DNA from 2 places in the Mesorhizobium sp. WSM4815 genome. Region 1 is predicted to be linked to the other one. Evidence: predicted binding sites of a transcription regulator. Region 1 holds the regulator's gene; the other holds the start of a gene.

Region 1 (15,724 bases):
GGGCATCGTTTCGGCGATGCTGCTTGCCGTCAGCCGCGCAATCGGCGAAACGATGATCGTGGTCATGGCGGCGGGGCTGGCGGCAAACCTCACGGCAAATCCGCTCGAAGCGGTCACCACCGTGACCGTGCAGATCGTGACGCTGCTGGTGGGCGACCAGGAGTTCGACAGCGCCAAGACGCTTGCAGCCTTCGCACTCGGCCTGGTGCTGTTCTGCATCACGCTTACCCTCAACATCGTCGCTTTGCGCGTCGTCCAGAAATACCGAGAGCAATATGACTGATGCGATCTCGTCATTCGGCGCCGTCGGACGGCCGGTCAGCATTCATACCGACGATGCCGCGAAGGCGCGGCTGAAGGGCCGCTACCGCACGGAAACGTGGTTCAAATGGCTCGGCGCCGCGGCTGTCGCGTTGGCCGGCTTGTTCCTTGTGCTGCTCCTGTCGACGATCGTCACGCAGGCGATTCCGGCGCTGCGGCAGAACTATGTGACGCTGCCGATCGATCTTTCAGCGGCCAAGGTCGACCCGGCGAAACTCGATGAAGTGAACTACGACGCCATCGCTCAGGAAGCGCTTACGGCAAAATTTCCGGATGTGAAGAGCCGCCAGGACAAGCGCCTGCTGCGCGGGCTGATTTCCACCGGCACAGGCGTGTTCCTGCGCAAGGATATTGCGGCTGATCCAGGGATGCTCGGAGGAACGGTGGACTATGCGGTTCCACTTGACGATTTTGCCGACCTCTATCTCAAGGGTTTGCTTGCCGACGTCGGTTCGGACGAAGCGATTTCGACAAGCGTCACGCCTTCGGGAACCAGCGGCGACATCGATCTGACCTTCGGCGACGATGCCATGCTGGCGCTGGCGCGCGGCCATGGTGCGACCGAGGGCGAAAACGGCATGTTTACGCTGACGAGCGGCGCGTCGTCGCTGCTGGTCGCGTTCAATGGCGGCACGGTCAAGCTGACCTCGCTGTCGCCTGCGGCCAACGGCACGGTGATCGCAAAAGGCACGGTGATCGAGGCGCTGGACAGCACGGCGCCCGCCGCGAGCGGCCAGGCATTCCTGCGCGTCATCGAGACGCCGGAAGCATCGCGAAAGATTTCGGACAAGGTGATCGTCTGGCTCGACACGCTGAAGAGCGCCGGCCTGATCGAAAGCCGGTTCAACTCGATCTTCTTCTTCACCGGCGCAAGCCGCGAGCCGGAATTGGCCGGTGTCTGGGGCGCGGTCGTCGGATCGTTCCTGACCATGATCGTAACTCTCGCAATCGCCTTCCCGATCGGCGTTTCAGCGGCGATCTATCTTGAGGAATTTGCGCCCAAGAACCGGCTGACGACGATGATCGAAGTGAATATCAACAATCTGGCGGCGGTGCCTTCGATCGTCTTCGGCCTGCTTGGACTTGCCGTATTCCTGAATTTCTTCGGCATGCCGCGCTCAGCCCCGGTGGTCGGCGGCATGGTGCTGGCGCTAATGACCCTGCCGATCATCATTATCGCCTCGCGCGCTTCGCTGCGCGCCGTGCCGCCTTCGATCCGCGAGGCGGCGCTTGGCATCGGAGCGTCCAAGGTCCAGACCGTATTCCATCACGTCCTGCCGCTGGCGATGCCGGGCATCATGACCGGCACCATCCTCGGAATGGCGCATGCGCTGGGCGAAACCGCGCCGTTGCTGATGATCGGCATGGTCGCCTTCATCGTCGACATTCCCGGCGGCTTCACCGATCCCGCGACGATCCTGCCGGTGCAGATTTTCATGTGGGCGGATTTCCCGGAAGCGGGGTTCCAGCAGAAGACTTCGGCGGCGATTTTGATTTTGCTGGTGTTTTTGGTCATCATGAATGCCATCGCGGTGATACTGCGCAGGCGCTTCGAGCGGCGCTGGTAAGGAGTAGAGGATATGAACATCATGACGGAAGCCGGCGTCGAGCAGAAACTGAGCAGCGCAACCAACGCCCCTTCGATCAAGATGAAGGGCGAAAAGGTCTCTGTTCACTACGGCGAGAAGCGAGCTCTGTTCGACGTCGATCTCGATGTCCGCGAGCATCAGGTGACGGCGTTGATCGGCCCATCGGGCTGCGGCAAGTCGACGTTCCTGCGTTGCCTGAACCGAATGAACGACACCATCGATATCGCGCGGGTGAGCGGCAAGATCACGCTCGACGGCGAGGATGTCTACGACCCCAAAATCGATGTCGTCGAGCTGCGAGCTCGCGTCGGCATGGTATTCCAGAAGCCGAACCCGTTCCCGAAGTCGATCTACGAAAACGTCGCCTACGGTCCGCGCATCCACGGCCTGGCCAGGAGCAAGGCCGAGTTGGACGGCATCGTCGAATCGAGCCTGAAGAAGGCCGGCCTGTTCAACGAGGTCAAGGATCGCCTACTCGAGTCGGGAACCGGTCTGTCCGGCGGACAGCAGCAGCGTCTGTGCATTGCGCGCGCCATCGCCGTGTCGCCGGAAGTGATCCTGATGGACGAGCCCTGTTCGGCGCTCGATCCAATCGCCACCGCCCGCGTCGAGGAACTAATCGACGAACTGCGCCAGAATTATACGATCGTCATCGTCACCCATTCGATGCAGCAGGCGGCGCGCGTGTCGCAACGTACGGCGATGTTCCATCTCGGCTATCTGGTCGAGGAGGGCGCGACCGACAAGATGTTCACCAACCCCGACGACAAGCGCACCCAGGACTATATCACCGGCCGGTTCGGCTGAGCGGTCCGGCGAATTTCGAACACGAGGACAGCACCATGGGTGAACACACCGTCGCATCTTTCGACGAGGAACTGGAGCACATCGACCGGCTGATCCGCGACATGGACGAGCTCGCCGCCGCAATGGTCGCAGCCTCGATCCGCGCGTTGCTTGCGTCGGACAATGCGATGGCGCAGCGCGTCGTCTCGGACGACGCCATCATGGATGCGCGGCAGCGCGAACTCGACGACAGCGCCATCACGCTGATCGCCAAGCGGCAGCCGATGGCGCAGGATCTGCGCGCCGTGGTTGGCGCAATCCGCATGGCGGGCGATCTCGAGCGCATCGGCGACCTTGCCAAGAACATAGCCAAGCGGGTCAGCGCAGTCGGGCAGAGCGCGACGCCGCGGAATCTGTCGCACGGTATCGATGCGATGGCGGATCTCGTTCTTGTGCAGCTGCGCGGCGTGGTCGAGCACTATGTGTCGCGCGATGCCGGCGCGTTGAAGGAACTGCGCGCCGACGACCAGAAGATCGACGTGAAATACACGGCGGTTTTTCGCGAGCTCCTGACCTACATGATGGAGGATCCGCGCAACATCACCGCCTGCACGCACCTTCTGTTCTGCGCCAAGAATCTCGAGCGTATCGGCGATCACGTCACCAACATCGCCGAAAACGCCTACTTTGTCGTGACCGGGCAGCAATTGCCGGCGGATCGCCCGAAGCTCGACGAAACGACGATGTCGGCGCCGGCGACATGACAGGAGTGACCGGCCGATGATCGCGCCGCGCATCATGGTGGTGGAGGATGAAGAGCCGCTGGGCGTCCTCCTCCGTTATAATCTGGAATCCGAAGGCTATCAGGTCGAGGTGGTGACGCGCGGCGACGAGGCCGAAATCCGGCTGCAGGAAAACGTGCCCGATCTTTTGGTGCTCGACTGGATGGTGCCGGCGGTTTCCGGCATCGAGCTTTGCCGGCGCCTTCGGGTGCGCCCCGAAACCGAGCGGCTGCCGATCATCATGCTGACCGCGCGCGGCGAGGAGAGCGACCGGGTGCGCGGCCTTTCGACCGGAGCCGACGACTATCTGGTCAAGCCGTTCTCGACACCGGAATTCATGGCCAGGGTCAAGGCGCTGCTGCGCCGCGCCAAGCCGGAAGTGCTGTCCAGCGTGCTCAAGGTCGGCGACATCATGCTCGATCGTGAATCGCACCGGGTCTATCGCAAGAAGAGCGAGATCCGGCTCGGGCCGACCGAATTCCGGCTGCTCGAATTCATGATGCGCCACCCGGGCCGGGTCTTCTCGCGCAGCCAGTTGCTCGACAATGTCTGGGGCGAGACGATCTACATCGACGAGCGCACGGTGGACGTCCATGTCGGCCGGTTGCGCAAGGCGGTCAACAATGGTCGCATGCCCGATGTCATCCGCACCATCCGCGGCGCGGGCTATGCGATCAGGGAAGACTAGGGGATGTGCTGATATTCAGGTGATGCCGGCCTGCAAACGGCGGCTTCCTGCGCTTACCTACAGCGCCGCGCGCCCTGTTGGGCACGCAAAGGACGCTGTAGAACTTTGATTTTGCGCACGACCTTTCCGAAATCGATCTCGATTTCGGGGTCATGCGCGGGCTCACGTACCCAAAAGTACGCTCCGCTCCGGTTCTCGGAACCCACCATTCTCGACTCGGCCTGACCTGAATCTCAACACACCCCAAGTCACGACCCGGGAATCCCTGCCTTCGGATTCAAGCCACGTTCTTTCCGACCGAGCCGGCTCGTGCCTGGATGCTCGGCGCGAAAATCTCCTGGTCGACGAAGCTTAGCGCCCGCATGGCGCAGCCTTCGCGGATCAGCGGCAGCTCGTTCGGCTCGGTGTCGAAGGAAATCGAACCCGAATGCTGGCCGCCGGCGGTCTGGGCGATGGCCTCGCGCAGCGCCGGTTCGATCAGGTCGAAGGCGGCAGCGCTGGCGCCGACCATGGCCACCGGCGCCGGATCGATCAGCGCGAACAGGCTGCCGAGCCCGAAGCCGAGTGCCTCGCCGGCCTTGCGGTAGGCTTCGCGCTCCGGTCCGTCCGTCTCGCGCGCCCGGGCCGCCAGTGCCCGCATCTCGGCGTCGCTGACATCGGCGACCGGCTCGGCGTTCTCGCTCAATTGCCTTGCACTGCGCCAGATGGCGTAGTTGCCGGCATAAGCCTCGACGCAGCCGCGCCGCCCGCAGCGGCAAAGCGCGCCGCCCGGCCGATGGATCATGTGGCCGAATTCGCCGCCCGAGGAGTGGGTGCCGGTGAACAGCTCGCCCTTCAGCACCAGCCCCATACCGATGCCGTGCGAGAGCAGGATGGCGATGAAATCGTCGCGGTAGCGATCCGGGTGGCGCCAGCGCAGCGCCACGGCCATCATGTTGCAGTCGTTCTCCATGATGGCCGGGATGCCGAACTCGCGTTCCAGAATGTCAGCGAAGGCGATGTTCGTCTGCGGCGTGATCGGCGACCACAACATGGCGCGCGCGTGGGAATCGGTGATGCCCTGGATCGCCAGCGCGATGCGGGCGACGCTTTGGACATCGAGGTCGGGATCTTCGAGCCGGCGCCGGACGATGGCGACACATTCGCCGATCAGCGCGTCGCGCGACATGGTCAGCGTGTCCAGCCGGCGCTGTTCCTCGGCGACCACTTGTCCGGCATAATCAATGACGGCGACCGACAGGAAATTCAGCGACAACACGACGGCCAACACCGCAGCGGCTTGCGGATTGAGGCTGAGGCCGACCTGCGGCCGGCCGCGTTTCAGCGAAACCGTCTCGCTCGCCTTGCTCTCGGCCAGGATGCCTTCCTGGATCAAGTCGGCAGAGATCGCCGATATGGTCGAATGGCTGAGGCCGGTGGTCGCGGCGATCTCGGTCCGCGACGGCTGGCCCGCCCGGCGCACGGCCGAAATCACCATCGCCCGGTTGCGCCGGCGCAGATCGTCATGACGGATTCCCACCGACATTTTTGTTTCCTCCTCATCGCCGCGGCCGCTCATGAATCGGAAGCCGTCGGTAATGTGCGACAAATACTGGCAGAAGCAGAAGGGGCTGTCATTATTTATTCCGAGCCTCGAAAAAAAGTCCGACAGGACGTCAAAATCCATCAGAATCGGTGTTGACAGTGCTTCGGCGTTGGACCAGTATTTTTTCGAGGCTCGAAAAAATAGGAGCCTTTGTGCCGGCCTTCGGGCCAGTTGGTCGCGCCCTACGCGGCGCAGGGAGGAATATCATGAAGAGATTCGCAGCCGCCATTCTGGCGGGGGTCGCCATGTCGCTGACGCTCGCGTCGGCCGCGCAGGCCAAGGACAAGGTCATTGGCGTTTCGTGGTCGAACTTCCAGGAAGAGCGTTGGAAGACCGACGAAGCCGCCATGAAGGCGGCGATCGAGGCCGCCGGCGACAAATATATCTCCGCTGACGCACAGGCCAATCCCGGCAAGCAGCTGACCGACGTCGAAAGCCTGATCTCGCAGGGCGCCAACGCGCTGATCATCCTTGCGCAGGATGCCTCGGCCATCGGTCCGGCGGTGCAGAAGGCGCTGGACGAAGGCATTCCGGTCGTCGGCTATGACCGGCTGATCGAGAACAAGGACGTCTTCTATCTGACCTTCGACAACCAGGAAGTCGGCCGCATGCAGGCCCGCGAAGTGTTCAAGGTGGCGCCGGAAGGCAATTACGTCTTCATCAAGGGCTCGGGCGCCGACCCTAATGCCGATTTCCTGTTCGCCGGCTCCATGGAAGTGCTCAAGGATGTCATCGACAGCGGCAAGATCAAGAATGTCGGCGAGGCTTATACGGACGGCTGGCTTCCCGCCAACGCCCAGAAGAACATGGAACAGTTCCTGACCGCCAACGACAACAAGGTCGATGCGGTGGTTGCCGCCAATGACGGCACCGCCGGTGGCGTCGTCGCGGCGCTGACGGCGCAAGGCCTGGCCGGATCCGTCCCGGTTTCGGGCCAGGACGGCGACCATGCCGCGCTGAACCGTATCGCGCTCGGCACACAGACCGTATCGGTGTGGAAAGACGCGCGCGAGCTCGGCAAGAACGCCGCCGAGATCGCCTCGCAGCTGGCCGACGGCAAGCCGATGACAGACATTGTCGGCGTCAAGGATTTCACCACGCCGGGCGGCAATGTCGTCAAGTCACTGTTCCTGACGCCGATTGCCATCACCAGGGACAATCTCAACGTCGTCATCGACGCCGGCTGGATCAAGCAGGAAGAGGTCTGCGCCGGCGTGGCGGCGGGCACCGTCTCGGTCTGCAACTGATCCGCCTTCGCTAAAAAACCTGAAACGCCGCGGCTTCACGCCGCGGCGTTTTTTTCAAAAGAGTTGTTTTTCCGCGTCTCGCGGGTAATTTCTAAGCTGCTTCCGGCATCCGCGGCAGACGGCAACGGTGGGAGGACATCATGACCGACACGACTTCCAACACGCCGGCTGCCGATCGGGCGCGTGAATCCGAGCTTAGCCCGTTCGGCCGCTTCCTCAAGGCAACCGAGCTCGACATACGCATGCTCGGCATGGTCGGCGCGCTGCTGATCATCTGGGTTGGAATCCACATCCTGTCGGGTGGGCTTTTCCTCACGCCGCGCAATCTCTGGAACCTGTCGGTGCAAACTTCCTCGGTCGCGATCATGGCGACCGGCATGGTGCTGGTCATCGTGATGCGCAACATCGATCTTTCGGTCGGCTCCGTCGAAGGCGTGATCGGCATGGTGATGGGCGTTGCGCAGGCAGAATTCCTCATCCGCGTCATGGGATTCCAGCTTGGAAATCCCTGGATATGGGTCATCGCACTGGCTGCCGGCGTGGCGCTCGGCCTCATGATCGGCGCGCTTCAGGGCTTCATTATCGCCTATCTCGAGGTTCCGGCCTTCATCGTGACGCTGGGCGGCCTGCTGATCTGGCGCGGCATGGCGTGGCTGATGACGAGCGGGCGCACCGTCGCGCCGCTCGATGCCACGTTCCAGCTGATGGGTGGCGGGCCGCGTGGCTCGATCGGGGCGACCGCGAGCTGGATTGTCGGCATTCTCGCCTGTGTGGCCGTCGCCTTGATGCTGCTCAACGGCCGGTCGCAGCGCAAGCGCTTCAAGTTTCCGTTGCGCCCGGTCTGGGCGGAGAGCCTGCTTGGTGTTGTCGCCTGCGCTGCCATCCTCGGCGCCGTCTGGATCGCCAATTCCTATCCCTGGCCGATCGGCATCGTGCGCCAATACGCCCAGCGGAACGGCATCACCATCCCCGAAGGCGGGCTGTTCATCGCCCATGGCATCGCCATACCGGTGCTGATCGCGGTCGCAGTCGGCATCGTCATGACCTTCATCACCCGGCGCACCCGTTTCGGCCGCTACGTCTTTGCCATCGGCGGCAACCCGGAAGCGGCGGAACTCGCCGGCATCAACACGCGCTGGGTGACCATGAAAGTGTTCATGATCATGGGCGTTCTGGCCGCGATCAGCGCGGCAATTGCTTCGGCCCGCCTCAATGCGGCGACCAATGCGCTGGGCACGCTGGACGAACTCTTGGTCATCGCAGCAGCCGTCATCGGCGGCACGTCGCTGGCCGGCGGCTCCGGCACGGTGCTCGGCGCCATGCTGGGCGCGCTTCTGATGCAGTCGCTGCAGTCCGGCATGGTGTTGCTCGGCATCGATTCGCCGCTTCAGAGCGTCGTCGTCGGCGCCGTGCTGGTCGTCGCCGTCTGGCTCGACACAGTCTACCGCAAGCGGGTCTGAGCATGATCCCGAGCCGAAGGTCCGCGTCAGCGAAAAGTGGACATCCGTTTCGGTCCAGCATCATGCTCGGCAAAACCATGGAAAGGAACGATCATGGCTGACACGACTGCTCCCACGCCACTGATCGATATGCGCAACATCTCGATTGCCTTCGGCGGCATTCGCGCCGTCGACGATGCGTCGATCGACCTTTTCCCGGGCGAGGTCGTGGCGCTGCTCGGCCACAACGGTGCGGGAAAGTCGACGCTGATCAAGATCCTGTCCGGTGCCTACAAGCGCGATTCGGGCCAGATCTTCGTCAATGGCGAGGAGGCTTCGATCGCCAATCCGCGCGACGCCAAGAAATACGGCATCGAGACGATCTACCAGACGCTGGCGCTCGCCGACAATGTCGACGCCGCCGCCAACCTGTTCCTCGGCCGCGAGCTGATGACCGGCTGGGGCACGCTCGACGATGGCGCCATGGAGGCCGAGGCGCGCAAGGTGATGGGCAGGCTCAATCCCCGCTTCCAGCGATTCAAGGAGCCGGTGGTCAAGCTTTCGGGCGGCCAGCGGCAGTCGGTGGCGATCGCGCGCGCCATCCTGTTCAACGCCCGCATCCTGATCATGGATGAGCCGACGGCGGCGCTGGGACCGCAGGAAACGGCGCAGGTCGGCGAACTGGTCATGCAGCTCAAGGCCGACGGCATCGGCATCTTCCTGATCAGCCATGACATCCACGATGTGTTCGAGCTTGCCGACCGCGTCTGCGTCATGAAGAATGGTCGGGTCGTTGGCACGGCGCGCACCGGCGACGTGACCCAGGACGAGGTGCTCGGCATGATCATTCTGGGCAAGTGTCCGCCAGGCGCCATACCGGGGCCAGGCGCGCTGAAGATCGCCGCCTGAAGCGTCAAATACCTGTCACGTGATATGCCAGCCGTCATGATGGTTTGGCCGCGCCATTGTGTTGCCACGGGGACTTGCCCATAAGATGGGGAACCATGGGTCGCAGCCGCAGCTTGAAGAAGTTCTTCCCGATCGTCGCTTTCATCGCCGTCGCGCTGATCAGCCTGACAATGGCGGGATTCGCCTATTTCGCCACGCAGGAAGCGGCGCGCATCAAATTCGAGGCGACGGCGGACGACGCCCTCAACCGGATCGATAGCCGCATCGACCTGCATCTGTCGATGCTGCGATCGACACACGCACTGTTCGAGGCTCGCAATGGTGACATTTCGCGGAGCGAGTTCAAGGCGTTCTTCGATGCGCTGGGTATCAACGACAATTTCGCCGGCCTGCGCGGCATCGGCTTTCTCCGGCTGGTGAGAGCCGGCGACGAGGCAGCGGTCGAGCGTGCCATCCAGCACGACTATGGCGTCAGCGATGCGATCTATCCGGCCACGACAACGCTGCCATGGCGTGCGCCCATCACGCTGTTCGAGCCACTGGATCCTTCCAATCAATCCGGCATCGGCTACGACATGTTCACCGAACCGGTGCGGCGCGAGGCGATCGAAAGGGCGATGGCCGACAATCAGCAGCACGCAAGCGGGCGCGTGCAGCTGGGCCAGGAAACAGGTGCTGCGCAGACCTTCACCGGCTTCCTGGTTTTCGTGCGGCTCAACATCGAAACCGCGGCGGACGGCATCGATGCGTCGAGATCGTCGACAACAGGCTTTCTCTATGCGGCGTTCCGCGCCCGCGACCTGTTCCAGACCGCGCTCAGCCGGACGCCGCTGCTGCCGGTCAACATCGAAATCTATGACGGCAAGGTGGATGCCGACCATCTTTTGTTCCAGTCGGAAACGCCACCGGCGTCGAGCTTCGGCGACAGGTTGCTGGTTTCTCGCGAACTCACCATCGCCGGGCGTCCGTGGACCGTCCTGTTCAGGCCGACAAGCGCCTTCTCGCAACCGTCCTCGCGCGCCATTCCGGTGATGCTCGGCCTGTTCGGCCTGCTGCTCGCGGGAACCATCGCGCTGGTGGCCCGCTATCAGGAGCGAGCCTATGACGCGGTCTCGCTGCTTCATGAGACGACGGAAAAAAGCCTGCTCGAAAAAGACCTGATGCTGCAGGAGATGAAGCACCGCATCAAGAACTCGATCACGCGGGTGCTGGCGATCGCGCGCCAGACGGCGTCGCACGCCACCGACGTCCACGAGTTCTCGTCTTCTTTTTCGGCCCGGCTGCAAGCGATGGCGGCGTCCCAGGACATGCTGACGCGCTCGCGCTGGCAGAAGGCCGATCTTGGCGATCTCTTGCGCATCGAGCTTGGCCAGGTGTTCGGCAAGGAGCTTCCCGACGGGATATTGTCGGGGCCAGAGGTGTTGCTCGACGAGACGACGACGCAAGCGCTCGGCCTGACCTTTCACGAACTGGCGACGAACGCGCTAAAATATGGCGAAACCGGCAATTCGGCCATTACCAGGAACGGCGACTGGTCGCTCAAGGTCGACTGGTCGGTCGAAGGCCACAGGAGCGACCGAACGCTAGTTCTCAACTGGCGCGAAGCCGGCAAGAAGAAGCTCGAACCACCGGTCAAAACCGGTTTTGGCACCAAGCTGATCGATCTGAACGTGACGCGCGAATTGCGCGGTACGATCAATCGCGATTTTCACGATAGCGGGCTGAGCGTGGAAATCAGGATCCCGCTGTCGGACTGAAAGGCTGCCGCGAACCGAGCGTTTTCGAAGACGCCCAAATGCAGCGCCCCAAATACAGCGCCCCAAATAAACCGGCCATGTAAACAGAGACCGGCTCGTCCGGTCTCCGATTCCAATGCCTCCTGCGTTTGAAACGGATCAGCAGCGCGCCGTAAACAGACGGCCACGGTTGTCGCGGTACTGGCAATAGCCATTGCGCAGGTTGCGCACCAGCAGGCCGGTACCGGCACCGATGGCTGCGCCCACCAGCGCACCCTTGCCGCCGTCAATCAGGCCGCCGGCCAGAGCGCCGAAACCGGCGCCGACGCCGACATCCTGCTCGGTGGTGCTGCAACCGCTGACCGCGATTGCGGCAACCATGGCAATAATCATCTTCCGCATAGGGTCACTCCTCGCCTTTGTCCTCACTTGTAGCTCCGCCCGTCATTTATCACGCGAAAAAGTGTTTTGCCCTGCTCGATTTCATTGTTGGCTAAGAGAATCTTTTTCGGGGCGCGCGCCGCTCGAGGCGACCTCGAGGTCGGAAATCTCCACGGAAGCGTCGAGCGTGCCGTCTCCGCGCACGTTCCAGACGATCTGGTCGTAATCATCCTCAAGTGCCGGGTCGACGGAAAGGCATTTGGCAATGATGCGCGGAGCCTGACCCTGCACATCGCCCATGGCAAACGGACGCGCCGCTGTACACTCCTGAGCGGTTTCGAAAACGCTCACCGATACGGGCAATTCGCGGCACTCGGTCATCGTGTTCGAACAGCCGATGACCAGCAGCACGGCAGCGATATGTTCCATGGCGACGGTCCTCCCGCCATAGAACGAGCCACATCCGCCAAAGTTCCGGTGATGCGGGCTGGCGCGACCATGGAGGACAGGCCGACGACAGGCAAGCCCAAGCCGCCGGCGCCTTGCGTCCGACGCTTTGCTTTAAATTGTTATCGCAAAACCACTGCACACCCCCGGTTCAAGCCTGAGGGCATGCTTTTCGCGTGACATGCATTAGACCAACTGGATCGCGGCGGCCAGGACGACCACTGCAGCCAGCCCGATTGCGGCGAGGCCGGGAATCGGCAGGGAAGCACGGGGCGACCGCATCGCCGATGCTTCGGGATCCTGGAACCCGCTCATCGAAACGCGTGCGGCCTGTTCCAGTCTGTTGATGTCGGCAACCGTCAAAGCCATTTCTCCCGTACTGCGCAGCAAACTGCGATCGAAAACGTCATGCGGAGTGATGCCTGAGAAGAACAGCATCGAACCTTATGGTGAACAGATGGTTAAGCCGGCGCGGCCGGTATCAATCCCCACCCCTCTTGGCCCTAACCCCTCGGCCAGTTCTCTTGGGCTCGGCTGTTGCCCGTTCAATCCGTCTCGAAATTGCTGCGAGGAACGACGAGATGGTATTCGAGACGATCCCCGCTGATTTCAAGTTTCGCCGTGCCGTTCAACGACGCAGGCACGACGCGCTCGAGCGCGACGCTGCCAAAGCGCTTCTCGCTGGGCTGATTGTCATTGGCTCCGATGGCTTCGGCCCATGTCAGCGACAGCGCGGTCTCGCCAGCGGCAGCCGCCGTCAGATCGGCCGTCACCTCGACGAACCCGTCGGCTCGCGACAGAGCGCCGTAGCTGACAGAATTGACGGCAAGCTCGTGCATGGCCAAGCCGATATGCAGGGCGGCATTGGGATTGAGGTATGGGTTTGCACCGCGAAAACGCAGGCTGCGCACAGGGTCGGCGCCATAGCGGCCGACCTGGCCGGACACCAGTTCGCGCAGTGCCGCTCCCCGCCAGTTGGACGAGGTCACCAGGTCCTGGGATGAGGCAAGTGACTGCAGCCGGCCGCGAAAGCGCGTCAGGAAATCGCTGAGCGTGTCCGAATAACGGCTGGTCTGGGTGGCGATGCTCTGGATGATGGCCAAAAGGTTCTTCGAACGGTGGCTGACCTCGCGCAGCAGCGTCTTCAGGGTTTGCTCGCGACGTTTCTGCTCGGTCGTTTCGACCATTGTGGTGACCACGCCCTGCACGGCGCCGCCGTCGTCATGATCCGCGTCTATCCATATTTGGAACCAACGGACGCCATCTTCGGCCGGAATGCTGAGCTCAAGATGTTCCGGATTGCCGGATGCGACGACCTTTTGTTTGGCTGCGCCGATGCGCTCCGCCTGCGCAAGCGGCAGGATGCCGTTGCCGTCGCCAGTGTCGGAAACCCCCATGTCGGAAACAACCGTGTCGGAAATCCAGGGCGGGCGCATGTTGCGGGCCCAGACGGTTTTCATCTCGCGATCCTGATAGAGAACCGAAATGCCGGCATTGTGCAGCGCATGGAGAAGGGCCCGGCCAAGCTGCATTCCACTCTCAGCGGACTGCAAAGCGATGATCTCATCGCTCCGTCCGCTGTCTCTCATGTCTCCGGCTCTGGATTGCATCGTTCACTTCACCCGCCCAATGCAGGCTGAACGGCTGACGGAAAATTGGGTTCCAAAAAGAAGTCCGCCGAGCGACGTCCGGCTAAGGACACCGCCCGGCGGTAGCTGGAAACCGCTTGAGGGGTGCGGCTCCCAGTGTTCGATCGCAGTTCACGACGCGCGTTTGAACAAGCCCGCAATAAGCGAAATGATCAGGAAAGCGAGGAAGATGAAAAACAATATCTGCGCTATACCGGCCGAGGTGCCGGCGATGCCGCCGAAGCCAAGAGCGCCTGCAATGATCGCAACGACGAGAAATACGAGGGCCCAGTAAAGCATGGTCCATCTCCTTCAAATAGTATGCCAAAAACGTCTTTCGCTGCCGTTTGTTCCAGCATTTCCCGAAAAAGACGTGCCCCGGAAAGCTTTCCCGCTCGAATTGGATCGTCATGCGCAGGTGAGTTGCAAGTGGCGTGTGCCGGCCGCAAGCGGCCAGCGTTACTCATCTGTGGAAAACGGGCGATCGGAGGAACTGTGGAAAGGGCCGCTCAGGGCCGGGCTGCCCGGCCCTATGCAGCGGCTTTCGCATGCCGGTCGAAGAAGAGCGCCTGGCTGATCAGGGCCTTGACCATCTCCGGATTGAACGGCTTGGTGACGAGGAAGGCCGGCTCCGGCCGCTCACCGGTCAGGAGGCGTTCGGGAAAAGCGGTGATGAAGATCACCGGCACCGGGGTGGTCGACAGGATCTCGTTGACCGCTTCGATGCCCGAGCTGCCGTCGGCAAGCTGGATGTCGGCCAGCACCATCTTCGGCCGCATCTTGGCGAACATCGCCACCGCCTCGGCATGGGTACGCGCCGTTCCGACAACGCGATGGCCCAGGCTCTCGACCATTTGCTCGATATCCATGGCGATCAGCGGCTCGTCCTCGATGATCAGCACATCGGTTGCCACCTGGCGGGAAATCTCGTTGCTGGCCTCGGCAAGAAGCTCGGAGAACTCCTGGTCGTCGACGTCGAGAATCTCCGCCGCCTCGTCTTCGCTGAAACCTTCGACGGCGACCAGCAGGAAGGCCTGGCGGGGACGGGGTGAGATCGCGTTAAGATTGGCGGCGGCGCGCTGTTCCCACGCCGATTGCGGGTGTTCCTGCGGAACGCGGATGGCGACCGAGGTGAACAGCCTGGCGAAGACCTTGTAGAGCGCGATGCGGTCGTTCGATGCGTTCGGAAAGATGTCGACGTCGGCGATGATGGCTTCGAGCATCGCGGCGACCAGCGCGTCGCCACTCTCCTGCGATCCGGAGACGGCCCGCGAAAAGCGGCGCAGGAACGGCAGGTGTGGAGCGATGGTTGCGGACAGGCTCATGATGGACGTCTCCCTCTGACGTAATTGCATAGATTGCAGGCCAAGCTGATGACAAGCCCCGAGAATAAACCCTGAAAACATAAACGCCGGCTTTCCCAAAAAGTTCCGAGGGCTTGGAACTAATGTACGCCGAAGGCGTTTGAGATCGGGACGGGCAACCAGACGAGGGGGCCACCTGCTTTGCGTCGCGTATTGAAGGGCGGCAGGGTACTGGGAACAAAGGGCGAAATGACGACATGAGGAAAGACAACACGGCTGGCGCTGCAACGAACAGGCGCCGGGCTGCTTCCGGCGACCCGCTCGGGCCAAACTCGGAAATCGGCCGCAAACTCAAACAATATTACGACGAGCTGGTCTCCGACAGCGTGCCGGATCGCTTCGCCCAATTGCTCAGCCAGTTGGAACAGGCCCAACCTGCACGGAAAAAGGACTGAGGCATGGCGGCCGTCTCCCAGAGCTTCAAGACGGATCTGCTCGCCTCGATTCCGAGCCTGCGGGCCTTTGCCGTGTCGTTGACGCAAAACGCCGACAAGGCCGACGATCTGGTCCAGGAAACGCTGGTCAAGGCGTGGGACAAGCATGAGAGCTTCGAGCCGGGCACCAATCTCAAGGCATGGCTGTTCACCATCCTGCGCAACGAATTCTATTCGCAGATGCGCAAGCGCGGCCGCGAGGTGCAGGATAGCGACGGCATCATGACCGCCAGACTGGCGGTCCATCCGGCCCAGCACGGCCAGCTCGACCTCAAGGACTTTCGGAGCGCGCTCGAGCAATTGCCAGAGGACCAGCGCGAAGCCATCATCCTCATCGGCGCGTCGGGGTTTTCCTACGAGGAAGCCGCCGAAATTTGCGGCTGTGCGG
Region 2 (15,724 bases), on a different contig from region 1:
CATGCGGTTGAGGATACGGAACTCCATCCGCATGCACTCGTCCATCGACAGCGTCAGCCCGGCGCTGATCTCGCGCCAGGCAACATGCAGGCTGGTCGGCGAGCGGGTGCGGATCGTCGCCAGCGTCCTTGCCGCGAACGCGTCTGCGGGTGCGGCGCGCTCCAGGCTGCCAATGATGTCGCTCAGCGACGGCTGCGCGAAATGGCGAGCGATGGCTTCCAGTGTCGGACTGTCCGTTTCGCGCCGGGCCGGGACGGAAAAGCCGCGCAGCGCCGCTTCAGGGTCGCCTGTCGCAACCAGCCGGTCGAGAAAGCCGGCCTGGTCCTGCGCCTTGATCGTGTGCGTCGCCAGGCCCGACCACAAAGCGTCGCCATAGCGGATGCGGATTCCGGTCAGGGCCAGATACATGCCGAAGCTGCCACCGAGGCCCGGCAACAGATGACTGGCGCCGACATCCGGGAAAAAGCCGATGCCGACTTCCGGCATGGCGAACTGGGCGTTCTCGGTCAGCAGCCGATGCGAGCCGTGGAACGAGACGCCGACGCCGCCGCCCATGACGATGCCGTCGATCAGCGCGACATAGGGTTTTTCGAACCGCGCGATGCGGGCGTTCAGCCGGTATTCGTCGGCGAAGAAATCGACCGGCGGCTTTCCCACCCGGCCGGCCTCGTAGATGTGGAGGATGTCGCCGCCGGCCGAAAACGCCCTGCCCTCGGCCTTGACGATGACAACATCGACGTCGTCGTCGCGCTCCCAGGCGCGCAGCGCCTTGTCGAGCGCCTTGACCATGCGATGGGTGACGGCATTGAGCGCCTGCGGCCGCGTCAGCGTGACGACGCCGACGCTGCCCAGTCGTTCGAAGCGGATCTCGTTGCCGCCGCCAAAATCCATCGCCTAAAGAATCCCTCGCCCAATGCCGCCGGGACTGAAGTGCTAAAGCGTGGCGCATGGCTGCGTCAATGCCAAGCCGCAATCCTGTCCGGCAACAACGGTCAGGAACTCGTATACCGGTATCCAGCTTGTGCCTGGCACTATCGTGCCGCATTGGTCAGCGGCGGAGGCTCGTGTTAAAAGCCGCCAATCCGGAGTTTTGGCGATGAACAAATTCACCCCAGCAAAGCCTGCCGGCGCGCGCAGCGTCGACGAGATCACCGGCAGTCGCCGTTTGCGCCGCATGCGCAAGGCCGACTGGTCGCGCCGCCTCGTGCAGGAGAACCGGCTCTCCGTCGACGATCTGATCTGGCCGATCTTCGTCGTCGATGGGAAAAATATCCGCGAACCGATCGCCGCAATGCCTGGTGTCTTCCGCCTGTCGCTCGACCTTGCCGTCAAGGAGGCCGAGCGCGCGGCAAAACTCGGCATTCCGGCGATCGCCACCTTCCCCAATGTCGAGCTCGGCCTACGCGACCAGACCGGCTCGCACATCCTCGATCCGGAAAACGTCATCAACCGTGCCACGCGCGCCATCAAGCGCGCAGTGCCCGAGATCGGCATCATCACCGATGCAGCGCTCGATCCCTTCACCTCGCACGGCCACGACGGCATCTTGCGTGACGGCATCATCGTCAACGACCAGACCGTGGAGCAGGTGACGGCGGCTGCCGTCATCCAGGCTTCTGCCGGCGCCGATATCATTGCCCCTTCCGACATGATGGACGGCCGCATCGGCGCCATCCGCGATGCGCTCGACGCCAATGGTTTTCAGGATGTGGCGATCATGTCCTACGCGACGAAATTCGCCTCCGCCTTCTACGGACCCTATCGCGAGGCGGTCGGCACCGCCGGCCTGCTCAAGGGCGATAAGAAGACCTACTATCTCGACCATGCCAATTCCGACGAGGCCGTGCGCGAGGCCGAGCAGGACCTCGCCGAGGGCGCCGACATGCTGATGGTCAAGCCCGGCCTGCCCTATCTCGACATCATCCGCAGGCTGAAGGACGAATTCCGGATGCCGACCTTCGCCTATCAGGTGTCGGGCGAATATTCGATGATCAAGGCGGCCGCCGCCAATGGCTGGATCGACGGCGACAAGGCGATGCTGGAATCGCTGCTCGCCTTCAAGCGCGCCGGCTGCGACGGCATTCTCACCTATTTCGCGCCTGAAGTGGCGGCGATGCTGAAGGGGTAAGCATCGTTTTGGGATTCTGCTGCAATCCGCTAGAATGGACCCATGAGCAGGAACGAGGTCATCGAACGGTTGCAGAGAAACGCAGATGCCATCAAAGGCATGGGCGCGACTTCGCTGTATCTGTTCGGGTCGGCAGCGCGGGACGATGCCCAGCCGGACAGCGATCTTGATCTGTTCATCGACTATGACCCGGCGCGGCGCTTTTCTCTGATCGACCTGGTCGGGATCAAGCAATTTCTGGAAGAGAAGATGTCAACGGAAATCGACATCACCACGCGTGACAGCCTTCATCCCATGTTGAAGGCCGAGATCGAACGATCGGCCGTGCGCGTATTCTGATGGCCGTCCGCCGGATCGAGCCTATCCTGGCCGAGATCATGGCGGCTTTGGATGGCATCCGCACTGCCACCGCCGGCAAGACTCTGGACGACTTTCGTGACGACTGGCTGCTTCGTCATGGCGTGGAGCGCGGCATCGAGATTATCTCCGAAGCCACCCGGCACATCCCGGACGATTTGCTCGCTCTTGCTCCAGAAATTCCCTGGAAACAGATTCGTGGAATTGGGAACGTTTTGCGTCACGAATACCACAAGACTTCCGACGCCATCGTCTGGACCGTAGTGACAGACAGTCTGTCGCCGCTCCGCCTAGCTGTCGAGCGCATACTCGAGGCGTCGCGGCGCAAGTAGCTGCTGCAACTACCCCTTCTTTGCGAGCCAAACGAGCCGCTTTCTGCTCGGCAGCGAAATACCGCTTGCAAAACGCAATCGGTCTAGATAGAAACAACTGCTTGCATTTCACAACTGGATTAGAGGGAGGTCCTCATGTCAAAGCTTCGCGTCAACGCTTTCACCGTATCTATCGACGGCTTCGGCGCCGGTCCCGACCAGGACCTGAAAGAGCCGCTGGGCGTCGGCGGGGAAGCCCTGCACACATGGATGTTCGGCACCCGAAGCTTCCGCAACATGTCCGGCGAAGATGACGGGACCACGGATACCGACGACGCGTTCGTAACGCGCAGCTTCGAAAACATCGGCGCGTGGATCATGGGCCGCAACATGTTCGGACCGATCCGCGGCGCTTGGCCCGATGACACCTGGAAGGGCTGGTGGGGAGACAATCCGCCCTACCATGTGCCGGTTTTCGTGCTCACCCACCATCCGCGGGAACCTATCGTCATGGAGGGCGGCACGACCTTCCATTTCGTGACCGACGGCATTCACTCGGCGCTGGAAAAGGCGAAAGCCGCGGCTGACGGCAAGGATGTCCGGCTCGGCGGCGGCGTCGCCACGATCCGGCAATATCTGAGGGAAAAGCTCATCGACGACATGCATCTGGCGATATCGCCGATGCTGCTCGGCTCAGGCGAGAACCTTTTTGCCGGCATCGACATGGTCAAACTCGGCTACCGCTGCAGCGAGCAGGTGGGCACGCCGAATGCCATGCATGTCACCATCGAGCGGGCGTGAGCCTGGTTAAGTTCCCCCTTCTCCCCTTGTGGGAGATGGTGGCCGAGCGAAGCTCGGTCGGATGAGGGTGTTCCAGCTTGGCGCACACCTACGTTCAAATCGGGCGCACAGCGCCAGGATCACCAGCGCCTCATTTCTTCCAACACCCCTCTTCCGTCTCGGCGCTGCGCGCCGATCCACCTTCTCCCACAAGGGGAGAAGGAAGAGGCGCGCTCCTCAATACTTCTCCGGAACATACAGCTCGCGCGGCAGCACCTGGCGCTCGTATTCTGGATTGAAGACGCGATCGGGCAGCGTGATCTCTTCGTGCGGCACTTCCTCATAAGGCATCTGCTTGAGGAGATGATCGATGCAGTTCAGCCGCGCCCGCTTCTTGTCGTTGCCTTCGACGATGAACCAGGGGGCTTCGGGAATGTTGGTGCGGGCGAAGGTCTCTTCCTTGGCCTTGGTATACTGTTCCCAGCGCACGCGCGACTGCAGGTCCATCGGCGACAGCTTCCACTGCTTCATCGGATCATGGATGCGCATCTGAAAGCGCATCTGCTGCTCCTCGTCGGTGATGGAGAACCAGTATTTGACCAGGGTGATGCCGGAGCGGACCAGCATGCGCTCGAACTCCGGCACGTCGCGAAAAAACTCCTCGACCTGGTCCGGCTCGGCGAAGCCCATCACACGTTCGACGCCGGAGCGGTTATACCAGGAGCGGTCGAACAGCACGATCTCGCCGCCTGCCGGCAGATGCGGCACGTAGCGCTGAAAATACCATTGCGATTTCTCGCGCTCGGTCGGCGCCGGAAGTGCGACGACGCGGCAGATGCGCGGATTGAGCCGCTGGGTGATGCGCTTGATGACGCCCCCCTTGCCGGCCGAATCGCGGCCCTCGAAAACCACCACCAGCTTCTTCCTGGTGTAAGCCACCCAGGACTGCAGCTTGATCAATTCGGATTGCAGCGTGATCAGGTCGCGAAAATATTGCAGGCGATCCATCGAGGGCGGATGCGCGTTCTTGTAGATCCTGGCGATTTCCAGCGACAGCGCCGGTTCCGACATCTCCAGCTCGTAGTCCTCGTCGAGCGTGTCGGCGAGTTCCGCTTCCAGCCAGTCCCTGGCGGGAGAATTCTGTTTTGCTTCGGTCATTTATGCTGCTCCGCGTGCACGCCCGCGTCGGCCTCGGCCTGCCGGCCGAGATCGGACACATTGAGCCGACTTGCATATAGGCCGGCAATGACGGTTTTATTGCAGCCGGCCCGCACGCCGGTCGCCCAACTCCGCGAGATGTGATCGATCAGCCTGCCTGGCACGCACGACAAGCGGCTCGAATTGTCCTACAAATGCCAGGTTTCCCCGGGCAACCTTCAAAGCACCCTTTTCAACGCAATCGCGAGGATCTGACATGGAATACCGCACACTCGGCCGTTCCGGGCTGAAGGTTTCGACGCTGACCATGGGCACCATGACTTTTGGCGGCGCTGGCGCATTTTCGGCGGTCGGCAAGACCGATCTCGACGAGGCACGCCGGATGATCGACCTCTGCATCGATGCCGGCATCAATCTCATCGACACCGCCAATGTCTATTCGAACGGGCTTTCGGAAGAGATCATCGGCGAAGCGCTCGGCGGCAAACGCAAGGGCGATGTGCTGATCGCCTCCAAGGCGCGCATGCGGATCGGCGACGGTCCCAACGATGAGGGCCTGTCGCGCTATCATCTGATCCGCGAGTGCGAGAAGAGCCTGAAGCGCCTCAGGACCGACGTCATCGACATCTATTTCCTGCACGAATGGGACGGCACGACGCCGCTCGAAGAGACCATCGCCGCGCTCGACACGCTCGTCAGCCAGGGCAAGATCCGCTATGTCGGCTGCTCCAACTATTCCGGCTGGCAAGTGATGAAGGCGCTGGGGATCAGCGACCGCCAGCACCAGCCGCGCTTCGTCACCCAGCAGATCCACTACACGCTGGAAGCGCGCGAAGCCGAATACGAACTGCTGCCGATCTCGGTCGACCAGGGGCTTGGCGTGCTGGTATGGAGCCCGCTCGCCGGTGGACTGCTGTCCGGCAAATACCACCGCGACCAGGCCACCGCCCGCCAGATCAGCGGCTGGACCGAACCGCCGATCCGCGACGAGGACCGGCTGTGGCGGATCGTCGACGTGCTTTCCCATATTGGCGAGAACCATGGCGTTTCGGCGGCGCAGGTGGCGCTTGCCTGGCTGCTCGGCCGGCCCGCGGTCAGTTCGCTGGTGATCGGCGGACGGACCGAAGCGCAGTTCAAGGACAATATCGCCGCAGCCGGCCTGGTGCTGACCAGCGATGAGCGCGCACGCCTCGACGCTGTGAGCCGCCCGCCCGTTCTCTACCCCTATTGGCACCAGCAATTCACGGCAAAAGACCGGTTTGGTCCGGCCGATCTGGTTCTTGACCGGGAGGACATCTGACAACGATCCGGATCAGGTCGAAGTCGCCGCGGGCTTAGCCTGAAATAAAACGCCAGACCTCGGGATCAGGCTCGATCTGGCCGCGGAGCACGAAATATTTGTAGAGCACGAGCAAGCAGATCGCCTGCTCGGCCCGCTCGTCGGCGAACTTGCGGCAATAGGCGTTGGCGGCGGCAACGATGCGTTCGGCCTCAGTCGGATGCCGTTCGAGATATTGCACCCGCTCGGCAAGATCCGTGAAATCGGGTTCGAGCGGCACATAGTGAACACCAGCCACGAGTTCGCTTTCGGCGAACCATGTCTCATATGTCGGCGGTGGCATCAGGCACAGCGAATTCGAACTCATGACCCATTTCAAGTTGATCGCCACATCGTTGCCTTCGAGCGAAATGATGTAGCGACAGCGCCGCTGCTGGTCGATGCTCGGATAAGATTTGCGATATTCCGGCGCTGCCGTCGGTTTGGGCGTTCCGACATCGCAAAAGGGCAGATCGCGCGCAACCTCCAGAAGCAAGGTCCTTATCGGGTTGTTGAGCTCGCCGCGCCACACCGCAACCGGAAGCTTGTCCGCGAAGGCTACATAGTCGGCGGGCATGTGGAAGTGGCGGAACTTGTTGAGCTTGAACAGCACCCCGTTGCTGTTGTCGCCGGCGATCGGCCGATCCTTGACGATTGACGGCATCGCAGGCACGTCGACGACGTCGCCGAATTCGAGATCGATGCGCAAATCGGGATCGAAGTAGCGGGTAAATTCCTTCAGATCGTAGTAATACATGCTCCGGCCTCTCGGTAGCCGGCTGACCGGCACGGCCCCGCCGCTCGGCGCGAAAGCGTCCTGCAATCTGTTGTAGCAGTTAAGACGCGCGCGGACCGATCCGTCCGAAAGCCTGGCCTGATCGAGCAACCCGGCGAGCCTGCGGCGGAACAGCGCCTGCGGTGCGATATCGCGCACGGCATTGCGCGCATAGTAGAATAGCTTCTATGCGTTTCTTTGAAGGGTGGCCATCGGTCACTTGGTGAAAAATCGGCTTGTGATTTGCCCCCCGGTCCCTCCTACGCCATTGTGCCGGCTATCTTGCAAGCCACGGAACCGTGTTCAGCCGGCCTGCCTGGCTGTCCATGGAGCCGATCGCTCTTTGCGGTGTTGTGTTTGTAGCCCAATGCTCCTAGGCAGGGCTAAGAACCTTTGGGATTGTGAAAGGAAGAGATATGGCGCGAGCACCGAATTACGGCCAGGAACGCAAGGAACGCGACCGGCAGAAGGCTGCCAAGAAGGCGGAAAAGCAAGCGGCCAAGGTTGCAGCCAAGGAACGTTCGAAGCCGGAAGACGAGACCACGTCCGAGACCGAAACGGAAACCGCAGAGTAAACTGCAGGGCAATCGCTTCATAGTGACGGCGAGAAGGGAACTGACTGCAACTTTGGCGCGCTTTCTGCAACGCCGGAGATTGGCGAAACCCTTGGTGCAGGCCGCTTTCTCCCGTCCGGTGAGAAATGCCCGGTCCACCCTTCGCAGCTGCTGCGGAGGACGGCAGGGCAAGAGGGCAGCGCAAGCTGAAGCGATTGCCCCTTAGTAAAAGCGCACCCGGCCCGCGAGGCGGATCAGATCAGATTTCGCTGCGTCTTCAGACCGGCGCCTTGTCGCTGACGAAAACGTTCACTTCGCGGGCGGCGGCGATGAAGGCACGCCTTGCGATCATTGCCGGTTTGTCGCCGGCCAGCGCATCATGGCAGGCCTGCAGCGCTTCGCGATGCTTTGGACTGCGCTTGCCGGGCCAGTTGTTGAGGAGGTAGTCGGAAGCCTCGCGGGCCGTGCGCAAGAGCTGAGTGGTTCCCGCCGCGCCCTTGACGGTCACGGGTGTTTCAAATCGGTTGTTTTCCATCGCCGCTCTTACGCCATCGCCGCTCGCGAAGCGAGCGCGAAAGTGGTTGCCACCGCAATCACGCCGCGAAGCTGCTAATCCCCTGGCAGGCAGGCCGCGCCAGTTCTTGTGCAATGATGCCGTCGAGAGGCTGCAGGACAGGACAGACATGCCGCAAGACCCTGCCACCCAAGGCGCCCACAATATCCATTGGCGCCGCAATCTCGCCGTGTGCTTTGCCGGCTCGTTCAGCACGCTTGTCGCCATGACTCTGCTGTTGCCCTTCCTGCCGCTTTACGTCGAGCAGCTGGGCGCCGAGGGCCACGCGGCTGTTGTGCAGTGGTCCGGCATCGCCTATGGCGCGACCTTCTTCGCCGCCGCGCTGGTCGCGCCGCTGTGGGGACGGCTTGGCGACCGCTACGGCCGCAAGCTGATGCTGGTGCGCGCCAGTTTCGGCATGGCCGTCTGCATGTCGCTCACCGGCATGGTGGAGACCGTCTGGCAATTGGTGCTGCTACGCCTGCTGATTGGTTTCGCCGGTGGCTATTCCTCGGGCTCGACCATTCTCGTCGCCATGCATACGCCGAAGGAACGGTCGGGCTGGGCGCTCGGCGTGCTGTCGGCCGGCATCACCGGCGGCAGCCTCGTCGGTCCCTTGCTCGGCGGCGCGCTGCCGCCCTTGATCGGCATCCGCGCCACCTTCCTGCTCGCCGGCGGCGTCATTTTCCTGGCGTTCCTGGCAACTACTTTTCTCATCAAGGAGGACCCTCGCCCGGAAACCGACAAATCGGCATCGACCGAGAAGCCGAAAGGCGGCTGGTCGCAAATCCCGGACAAGCGCCCGGTCGTCGCGATGCTGGTGACCGGCATGCTGCTGAGCTTCGCCACCATGTCGATCGAGCCGATCATCGCGGTCTATGTGCAGCAGATCATCGAGGACCAAAGCCGGGTCACGCTGATGTCCGGCGTGGTCATGTCGGCGGCGGCACTTGGCGCCATCCTGTCGGCCTCGCGTCTCGGCAAGCTCGCCGACCGCGTTGGCCACTGGAACGTCATCATCGCGGCGCTTGCCGTCTCGGCGCTGCTGCTGATCCCGCAGGCTTTCGTCACCCAGGGCTGGCAGCTCGTCGGCCTGCGTTTCCTGATGGGACTCGCGCTTGGCGGCCTCTTGCCCTGCATCACCAGTGTCATCCGCCATAGTGTTCCGGACGGCGTCGGCGGCAATGTGCTCGGTCTGTCGATCTCGGCGCAGTATGTCGGACAGGTTGCCGGCCCGCTGCTCGGCGGCTTCGTCGGCGGTCATTTCGGCATGCGCGCGGTGTTTCTCGGCACATCCGTGCTGATGGCGGGCGGAGCGGCGTATAATTGGCTGGTCCAGTCGCGCCGCGCACGCGACATGCTGGTGCAGGCGGGCAAATCCTGACACCGTTTGCGGGCCACTTCACGGAGTCCAAGCCATGAGCACAGCCGACCACCCAGCAAGCGGCATCGGCCGCATCCTCGTTTTCGCCGGCGGCCTGTGCGGCGCGGCCGGTGTAGCGCTTTCTGCCGCGGCGGCACATCTGGGCGGCGCTTTCGTCGGCACGGTCGCGACCTTCCTGCTCATGCATGCACCGGTCTTCCTTGCCGTCGGCCTCGTTGGCGCAAACCGGATCATGCGAACCGCAAGCCTTATTCTTCTCGTCGGGCTTGTCTTGTTCTGCGGCGATCTGCTTGCCCGCGACTTCCTCGGCTCGCGGCTTTTTTCGATGTCGGCGCCGATCGGCGGCACCTTGCTCATCGCCGGCTGGCTGGCGGTTGCGGCCTCGGCGCTGAAGCGCCCGCGCACCTGAGGCGGCCGGATTCGGTTTCCGCCAAACGACGGTCAGTCAGACGATGGCCACTTTTGCCGGCGCTTTGGCCGGACCGGCAGGTCGCGATTGCGTGCCGCCGGCTTGGCCAGTCGCCGCCGCTCCGGCCTGTCGATGGCCGGCGAGATGCCCCAATAGTTGCGATAGATCTCTTCGAACAGATGATTGATCGGGTGCATGGCTTGGTTTCCTTTTCGATTTGAGATTTGAATCGATCCAATCGACAGGCATGAAAAAGTGCTGCCGATCAGCTCCGCCTGCGCTCCACGAGAAAGCGAAGATCGCGGATCCACGGGCCGGCGCTGCCGCGGCGTGTCCGGGTCGCCGGCTTCGAAATTATGCTCCAGTCGTTGCGATAGACGTCTTCGAACAGATAGTTGACGGGGTGCATGGCTCGCTCCTTCCTGAATCGATCCAATGACGACACTTAAATTGGATCGATTCAAAACTAGGCTTGGATCACGCTGATGTCAAGCAAAATTTGAATCGATCCAACAAAGATGCTAGATAGCAGGCTGGAGGCAGAAAATGGCATCATCCAGCGAAAGCAATACAAGGCCAATCCGGCTGGCAGACATCGCCAAGGCCGCCGGGGTTTCGCACGGCACCGCCTCCAACGTCTTCAGCCGTCCCGAGATCGTGCGCGAGGAAGTCCGCGAACGGGTCAAAGCGGCGGCCGAGGCGATGGGCTATGCCGGTCCCGACCCGAAGGGTCGGCTGCTGCGCGCCGGCAAGGTCAACGCGATCGGCGTCGCCACGACCGAGCCGCTGTCCTATTTCTTCGATGATCCCTTTGCCCGCGCGATGATGGCCGGCATTTCCGAGGCCTGTGACGCCACCGGCGCGGGAATAGCGCTGGTATCGGCCGGCAACCAGGAAAAACTTGCCTGGAACATCCAGAGCGCGCTGGTCGACGGCTTCATCCTGTTCTGCATCGAGGGCGGCTCACGGCTTGTCGAACTGACGCGCGAACGCAAACTCCCCTTTGTCGCGCTTGAGCTCGGCTTCGACGACGACACTGTTTCGGCAATCGGCGTCGACAATGTCGCCGGCGCCCGCCTGGCAGCGCAGCATCTCGCCGAGCTTGGCCATCGGCGCTTTGCCGTGCTGGCGCTGCCTTTCGCCGACGGCAGTACCGGCCTTGTCTCGCCGGAGAAGGTCCGGACGGCCCTCTACACCGGCACGCGCGATCGCCTCGTCGGCTATTTCGAGGCGTTTTCCCGGTATGGCGTCGATACCGCCGGGATACCGGTATACGAGACCGAAAACGACGAAGCCAGCACAAGGGCCGGCCTCAAAACGATCTTCGCCTCGGCAGCGCAGCCGACCGCCATCCTGGCGATGTCGGACCGGATCGCAATGGTCGCGATCGAATGGTTGGCCGAGCGTGGCATTGCGGTTCCCGGCGACGTCTCCGTCGTCGGCTTCGACGGCGTGCCTGACGCCGCACTTTGCGATCCTCCGCTGACCACGGTCGCGCAGCCAATCGTCGAGATCGGCCGCCGGGCGGCGCGAACGATCCTCGATTTCGATGGCACGGTGCGGCGCGAGACGCTTGGCGTCGAGCTTGTCGTCAGGGCATCTTCGGGACCGCCGCCCAAGGCAGCCTGAGCCCGGTCGTCAAATTAATTTAATACGTGGCGCGGTTTCCTGCGCCTCGCCAGTGTTCTTGCCCCGCCCGCAGGGAACGCAGGTCCGATTTGGCGGCGACCGCCCGTCCAAAATCTACGGCAATGCCAAGCGAAACAACAAGCGGAACGGCCAGAAGGCCCGACATGACCGCGATGTTGCCGCCCCTGCTCCTGAGGAATTCCTGTACTAGACCCATTTTATACGCCCCGATGCGCATTCTCATCTTGTCTATATCGCATCGGGATTTCAAAAATTCTACATGGATCGAGCAAAATTTACATTCTTGATTACTATCCGGACTAGGGCGGGATGCGTTCGAATTGAACTTGGGATCCCGCTCTATCTATTTGTTTTAGCCGCATTTCTGCGACGCCAAGTGATTCCACTCGGCTGCAAAAATCTCTAGGGGTTGCTAGTCGCCATGGTCCCCACGCCGAAGGACGCATGGGCCGGCGGCGCCGCGTTGCGGACCGACTTGCTGTTGCCGCCAATAGAAGACAGCCATTCGAGATAATAGGCGAGCGCGAACTGCATGGCGATGCCGGCGGCGATCAGCAGGCCGTCATAGGCAAATCCGCCCGGGTTGATCAGCTTCATCACCTGCGCCGCCATGGCGATCACCGTGCCGGTGATGAAAACCGGCAGCGATCGCTTGCCCAATAGGGCGAGCGGATGATCGCGGCTGGTGCGGAACAGGTTGGAGACAGAAGGAAACGCCACGATCAGATAGCTCACCGCCAGGATGTGCAGCAGCCTCGGCAGCGACAGGAAGGTCTTGTCGAAGCCGGTCAGCACCACCGGCAGGTTCAGCCACGACACGTGCCCCCATAGCGGGCTGTGCACCCAGACCAACGCCATCGCGACATAGACCGCCGACGCGCCGACCAGCCAGCGATTGACCGGAATGGCGCCGCCGCGCCTGATGTGCAGCATGCTCGCCAGGCCGATGTTGAAGAGGAACTGCCACGACAGCGGATTGAGGAACCAGAAGCCGGGCTCAGGGTAATTCGGCGGGGCGATCTGGTAGATCCCGGCAACCAGCCACAGAGTTCCGGACAGGGTGAGCGCCGTGAAAGGCCGGTAGCTGATGAACAGCAGGAAGGTTGGCGCCATCAGCAGCAGCACCGCATAGACCGGCAGGATATTGTTGTAGCCAAGCTGATGGCCAAGCATGACGATGCCGACCAGCACATGTTGCGGGTCCCTGATCAATGGCTCGATGTTGATCAGCGTCAGCATGTCCGGCCGCTTCGCGAACATCGCCGCCCCGCAGAAGATGGCCAGCACCGCCATCGTCGTGACGATGTGGGCGACATAGAGCACTCCGGCGCGGCGCCACAATTTCAGTGTCGCCAGGAGCCGGTCTCCGGACTGGAATTTTGCGCCGTAGGCGAGCGTGACGGACGTGCCGGAGATCAGCACGAAGGCCTCGGCGGCATCCGAAAAGCCGAAATTCTTGTAGGTCAGGGTTTCGAAAACCGTGCCCGGGACATGATCGACGAATATGATCAGCAGAGCGAGAGCGCGGAACACATCGATGCGCGTATCGCGTTCCGCGGCACGCGTGCCGCGCTCCGGGATACGCGGCCCGCGATCCGGTGAAATTGGCATGGTCATCGATAAAAGGCCTCAAAGCTGGTTGTTCATGCCGCGATCGATGCGACCGCCGGACGCACCGCTTCGATTCCTCCCGCAGGAGCATATCGGCAAACAAACGGACTGAAATGCGCCCGGTTCAATCAACTTTGAAGGAGCTCGAAAATATTCCGTTTTGAAGCCGGCAAATGAATAAAAACCACACGAAATCAAAAGGATGCAATATGGCCGAAAAACCTCCGGAAGACGGCTTTTTGCGGCGCGAGCTGCCGTTTTTCTACCGACTTTACCGGCCCGTGGATGCAAGCGGCGAATGCCTTTTCCTGCTGCACGGATCCGGCGTCGACGAGACGACGCTGGTGGCGCTGGCGCGGCAAACCGCACCGCATGCGGTGTTGGTGACGGTGCGTGGCCGTATCGCCCAGGAGGACGGTTTCCGCTGGTTCGCGCGGATCACGCCGACGCGCTTCGAACAGGAGAGCATCCGCACCGAGGCCGACGCTTTCGCCGGCTTCATCACCGCGGCCGCGAAGCGCCACGGTCTCGATCTCGCCCGGACGAGTTTCCTCGGCTATTCAAACGGCGCCAATCTGGTTTCGAGCGTGATGCTGCTGCATTCCGGCCGCATCGAACGGGCAGCGTTGCTGCGCCCGATGCCGGTGCTCGACGACGTGCCCCCGGCCGATCTGTCCAAAGCGCGCGTGCTGATCATCGCCGGCGCAGATGACCTGACCTACGCGCCCTTCGCGCCGGCGTTGGTCGCATCGCTCGAATCGCATGGCGCCGCGGTCGAGGCCCACACCATCGGCTCCGGCCATGAAATCGGCGACCGGGATGCTGAAATCGTCAGGCAGTGGCTGGCGGGCCCCGCAGCCGCCATCGCGCAGGCGAATTGATGAGCCCGTCGCCCTATGCCCGCCCCATCCGGTTCCAGGCATCCAGCCCGGCGATCTTGTAGGCTTCGGCCAGCGTCGGATAGTTGAAGGTGTTGTTGACGAAGAAATCGACGGTGCCACCGAGATTGATCACCGCCTGGCCGATATGGATCAGTTCGGTTGCGCCCTCGCCGACGATATGCGCGCCGAGCAGCCGGCGCGTTTCGATCGAGAACAGAAGCTTCAGGAAGCCGGTGTTGACGCCCATAATATGGCCGCGCGAGGTTTCGCGGAAGCGCGCCACGCCGACCTCATAGGCGCCGCCGCCCTCGCGCACCTGCTCCTCGGACTGGCCGACGGTCGAGATTTCCGGCACGGCGTAGATTCCGTAGGGAAAGGTTTCCGGCGGCGGTGGCAACGGCACGCCGAAGGCATGGCAGGCGGCCACCCTGCCCTGCTCCATCGAGGTCGAGGCGAGGCTCGGAAAGCCGATGACGTCACCGGCGGCATAGATGTTCGGCGCACTGGTCCGGAAGCTCTGCGGGTCGACCTTGATGCGGCCCCGGGAGTCGGCCTCGATGCCGACCACATCGAGGCCGAGCGCGCCGACATTGCCGGTGCGCCCCGCCGCATAAAGCACCATCTCCGAGCGTATGCTGCGGCCGTCGGCAAGCGTCACCTCGGCATAGTCTGGTTTCGAGGCGATCTCCCTGATCGCACTGCCGAGCCGGATCGTCATGCCGCGGTCGCGCATCTGATGGATGAAATCGTCGACGATCTCACGGTCGACGAAATCGAGGATGCTGTCGCGCGGCTCGACCAGCGTCACCGGCACGTCAAGCGCCGAAAAGATCGTCGCGTATTCGACGCCGATGACGCCGGCGCCGATCACCGTCAGCGTCCGCGGCAGGCGCTCGAGTTCCAGCATTTCGTCGCTGTCGAAGACACGGATCTTGTCGAAGGGCACGTCGCGCGGCCGGTGCGGGCGGGTGCCGACCGCGATCAGCGCATGCGCAAAACCGACCTCGCTGTAGTCACCGGTATCCGTCGTCAGGCTGGCTCTGTTGGGACCGAGAAACTTGACTGTGGCGCGCACGCTCTTGACCGTGTTGCGCATGAACTGGTGCTGCAGCACCTCGACCTCGTGATCGAGCGTTTTGTGCAGGCGTTCGATCAGATCACCGACCGATATATCCTGCTTGACCCGGTAGCCGCGCCCGTAGAAGCCGCGCTCGCGCCAGCCCGAGAGGTTTAGCACGGTTTCCCGCAAGGTCTTCGACGGGATGGTGCCGGTATGCACGGACACGCCGCCAAGGCGCCGGCCCCTGTCGGCCACCAGCACGGATTTGCCGAGCTTGGCCGACTGCACCGCGGCGCGGCGCCCTGAGGGCCCGCTGCCGATGACCAGCATGTCGTAGTCCATATTGGCCCTGTCCCTCGCCCCTTGGGCGCATTTGCCGTATTTGTTGCGCTGCAGCAAACTAACGTCATCCGTGCTGCAAATTCAACCGATCCAGTCTACATTCGGCGTTGCCTCCGGTAGCAGGGCCGAAAAAAGGCTCGATCTTGATTCCGCCGCAGGACTTCACCATTTCAACACCAGGCGGTCCGCACCCTATGCCGGGCCTGATTGCGAGGAAATGACATGAACGCGCGCGTTCTCGACGGCGAAATCAGCAGGCTCGATGATGTCAGGGCCTATGATGGCGTGCGCACGCGGCGTGTCCTCGCCTTCATCATCGATTATTGCATCGTCGCGCTGCTCACCATTCCGTTCGCGATCCTGGTGTTCTTCCTCGGGATTTTGACGCTTGGCCTTGGCTGGATGCTGTTTTCCATCCTCGTGCCGGCCGTCGCCATCCTTTACATCTGGAAC

What was found. Region 1 encodes PhoB, which activates phosphate uptake and scavenging genes when phosphate is short. Its sites were predicted from a motif close to TGTCATNNANCTGTCAT; they were not measured.
Region 2: a site for PhoB is predicted at 4,822-4,838, ahead of ppk2 (polyphosphate kinase 2). Genes of this name have one in related genera too.

What each region holds. Positions count from the first base shown of each region.
Region 1 covers NZ_JBVVQS010000099.1:150,866-166,589, reverse strand. The annotation lists gene pstC (phosphate ABC transporter permease subunit PstC) at 1-283, shown strand, start outside; gene pstA (phosphate ABC transporter permease PstA) at 276-1,889, shown strand; gene pstB (phosphate ABC transporter ATP-binding protein PstB) at 1,902-2,717, shown strand; gene phoU (phosphate signaling complex protein PhoU) at 2,753-3,460, shown strand; gene phoB (phosphate regulon transcriptional regulator PhoB) at 3,477-4,166, shown strand; gene AC0L2B_RS23960 (ROK family protein) at 4,444-5,691, opposite strand; gene xylF (D-xylose ABC transporter substrate-binding protein) at 5,958-6,998, shown strand; gene AC0L2B_RS23950 (sugar ABC transporter permease) at 7,139-8,458, shown strand; gene AC0L2B_RS23945 (ATP-binding cassette domain-containing protein) at 8,552-9,346, shown strand; gene AC0L2B_RS23940 (CHASE domain-containing protein) at 9,460-11,103, shown strand; gene AC0L2B_RS23935 (YMGG-like glycine zipper-containing protein) at 11,242-11,484, opposite strand; gene AC0L2B_RS23930 (hypothetical protein) at 11,566-11,892, opposite strand; gene AC0L2B_RS23925 (hypothetical protein) at 12,097-12,279, opposite strand; gene AC0L2B_RS23920 (sensor histidine kinase) at 12,456-13,520, opposite strand; gene AC0L2B_RS23915 (DUF1328 domain-containing protein) at 13,671-13,838, opposite strand; gene AC0L2B_RS23910 (response regulator) at 14,069-14,863, opposite strand; gene AC0L2B_RS23905 (NepR family anti-sigma factor) at 15,100-15,297, shown strand; gene AC0L2B_RS23900 (RNA polymerase sigma factor) at 15,301-15,724, shown strand, end outside.
Region 2 covers NZ_JBVVQS010000098.1:83,767-99,490, reverse strand. The annotation lists gene AC0L2B_RS21575 (enoyl-CoA hydratase/isomerase family protein) at 1-891, opposite strand, end outside; gene hemB (porphobilinogen synthase) at 1,097-2,128, shown strand; gene AC0L2B_RS21565 (nucleotidyltransferase family protein) at 2,171-2,467, shown strand; gene AC0L2B_RS21560 (HepT-like ribonuclease domain-containing protein) at 2,467-2,817, shown strand; gene AC0L2B_RS21555 (dihydrofolate reductase family protein) at 2,953-3,597, shown strand; gene ppk2 (polyphosphate kinase 2) at 3,814-4,734, opposite strand; gene AC0L2B_RS21545 (aldo/keto reductase) at 4,991-6,034, shown strand; gene AC0L2B_RS21540 (glycosyl transferase family 90) at 6,069-6,986, opposite strand; gene AC0L2B_RS21535 (hypothetical protein) at 7,244-7,402, shown strand; gene AC0L2B_RS21530 (DUF982 domain-containing protein) at 7,659-7,916, opposite strand; gene AC0L2B_RS21525 (multidrug efflux MFS transporter) at 8,065-9,318, shown strand; gene AC0L2B_RS21520 (DUF423 domain-containing protein) at 9,353-9,727, shown strand; gene AC0L2B_RS21515 (hypothetical protein) at 9,760-9,924, opposite strand; gene AC0L2B_RS21510 (hypothetical protein) at 9,993-10,136, opposite strand; gene AC0L2B_RS21505 (LacI family DNA-binding transcriptional regulator) at 10,274-11,356, shown strand; gene AC0L2B_RS21500 (TadE/TadG family type IV pilus assembly protein) at 11,376-11,573, opposite strand; gene AC0L2B_RS21495 (OpgC family protein) at 11,780-12,994, opposite strand; gene AC0L2B_RS21490 (alpha/beta hydrolase) at 13,198-13,869, shown strand; gene sthA (Si-specific NAD(P)(+) transhydrogenase) at 13,883-15,271, opposite strand; gene AC0L2B_RS21480 (RDD family protein) at 15,494-15,724, shown strand, end outside.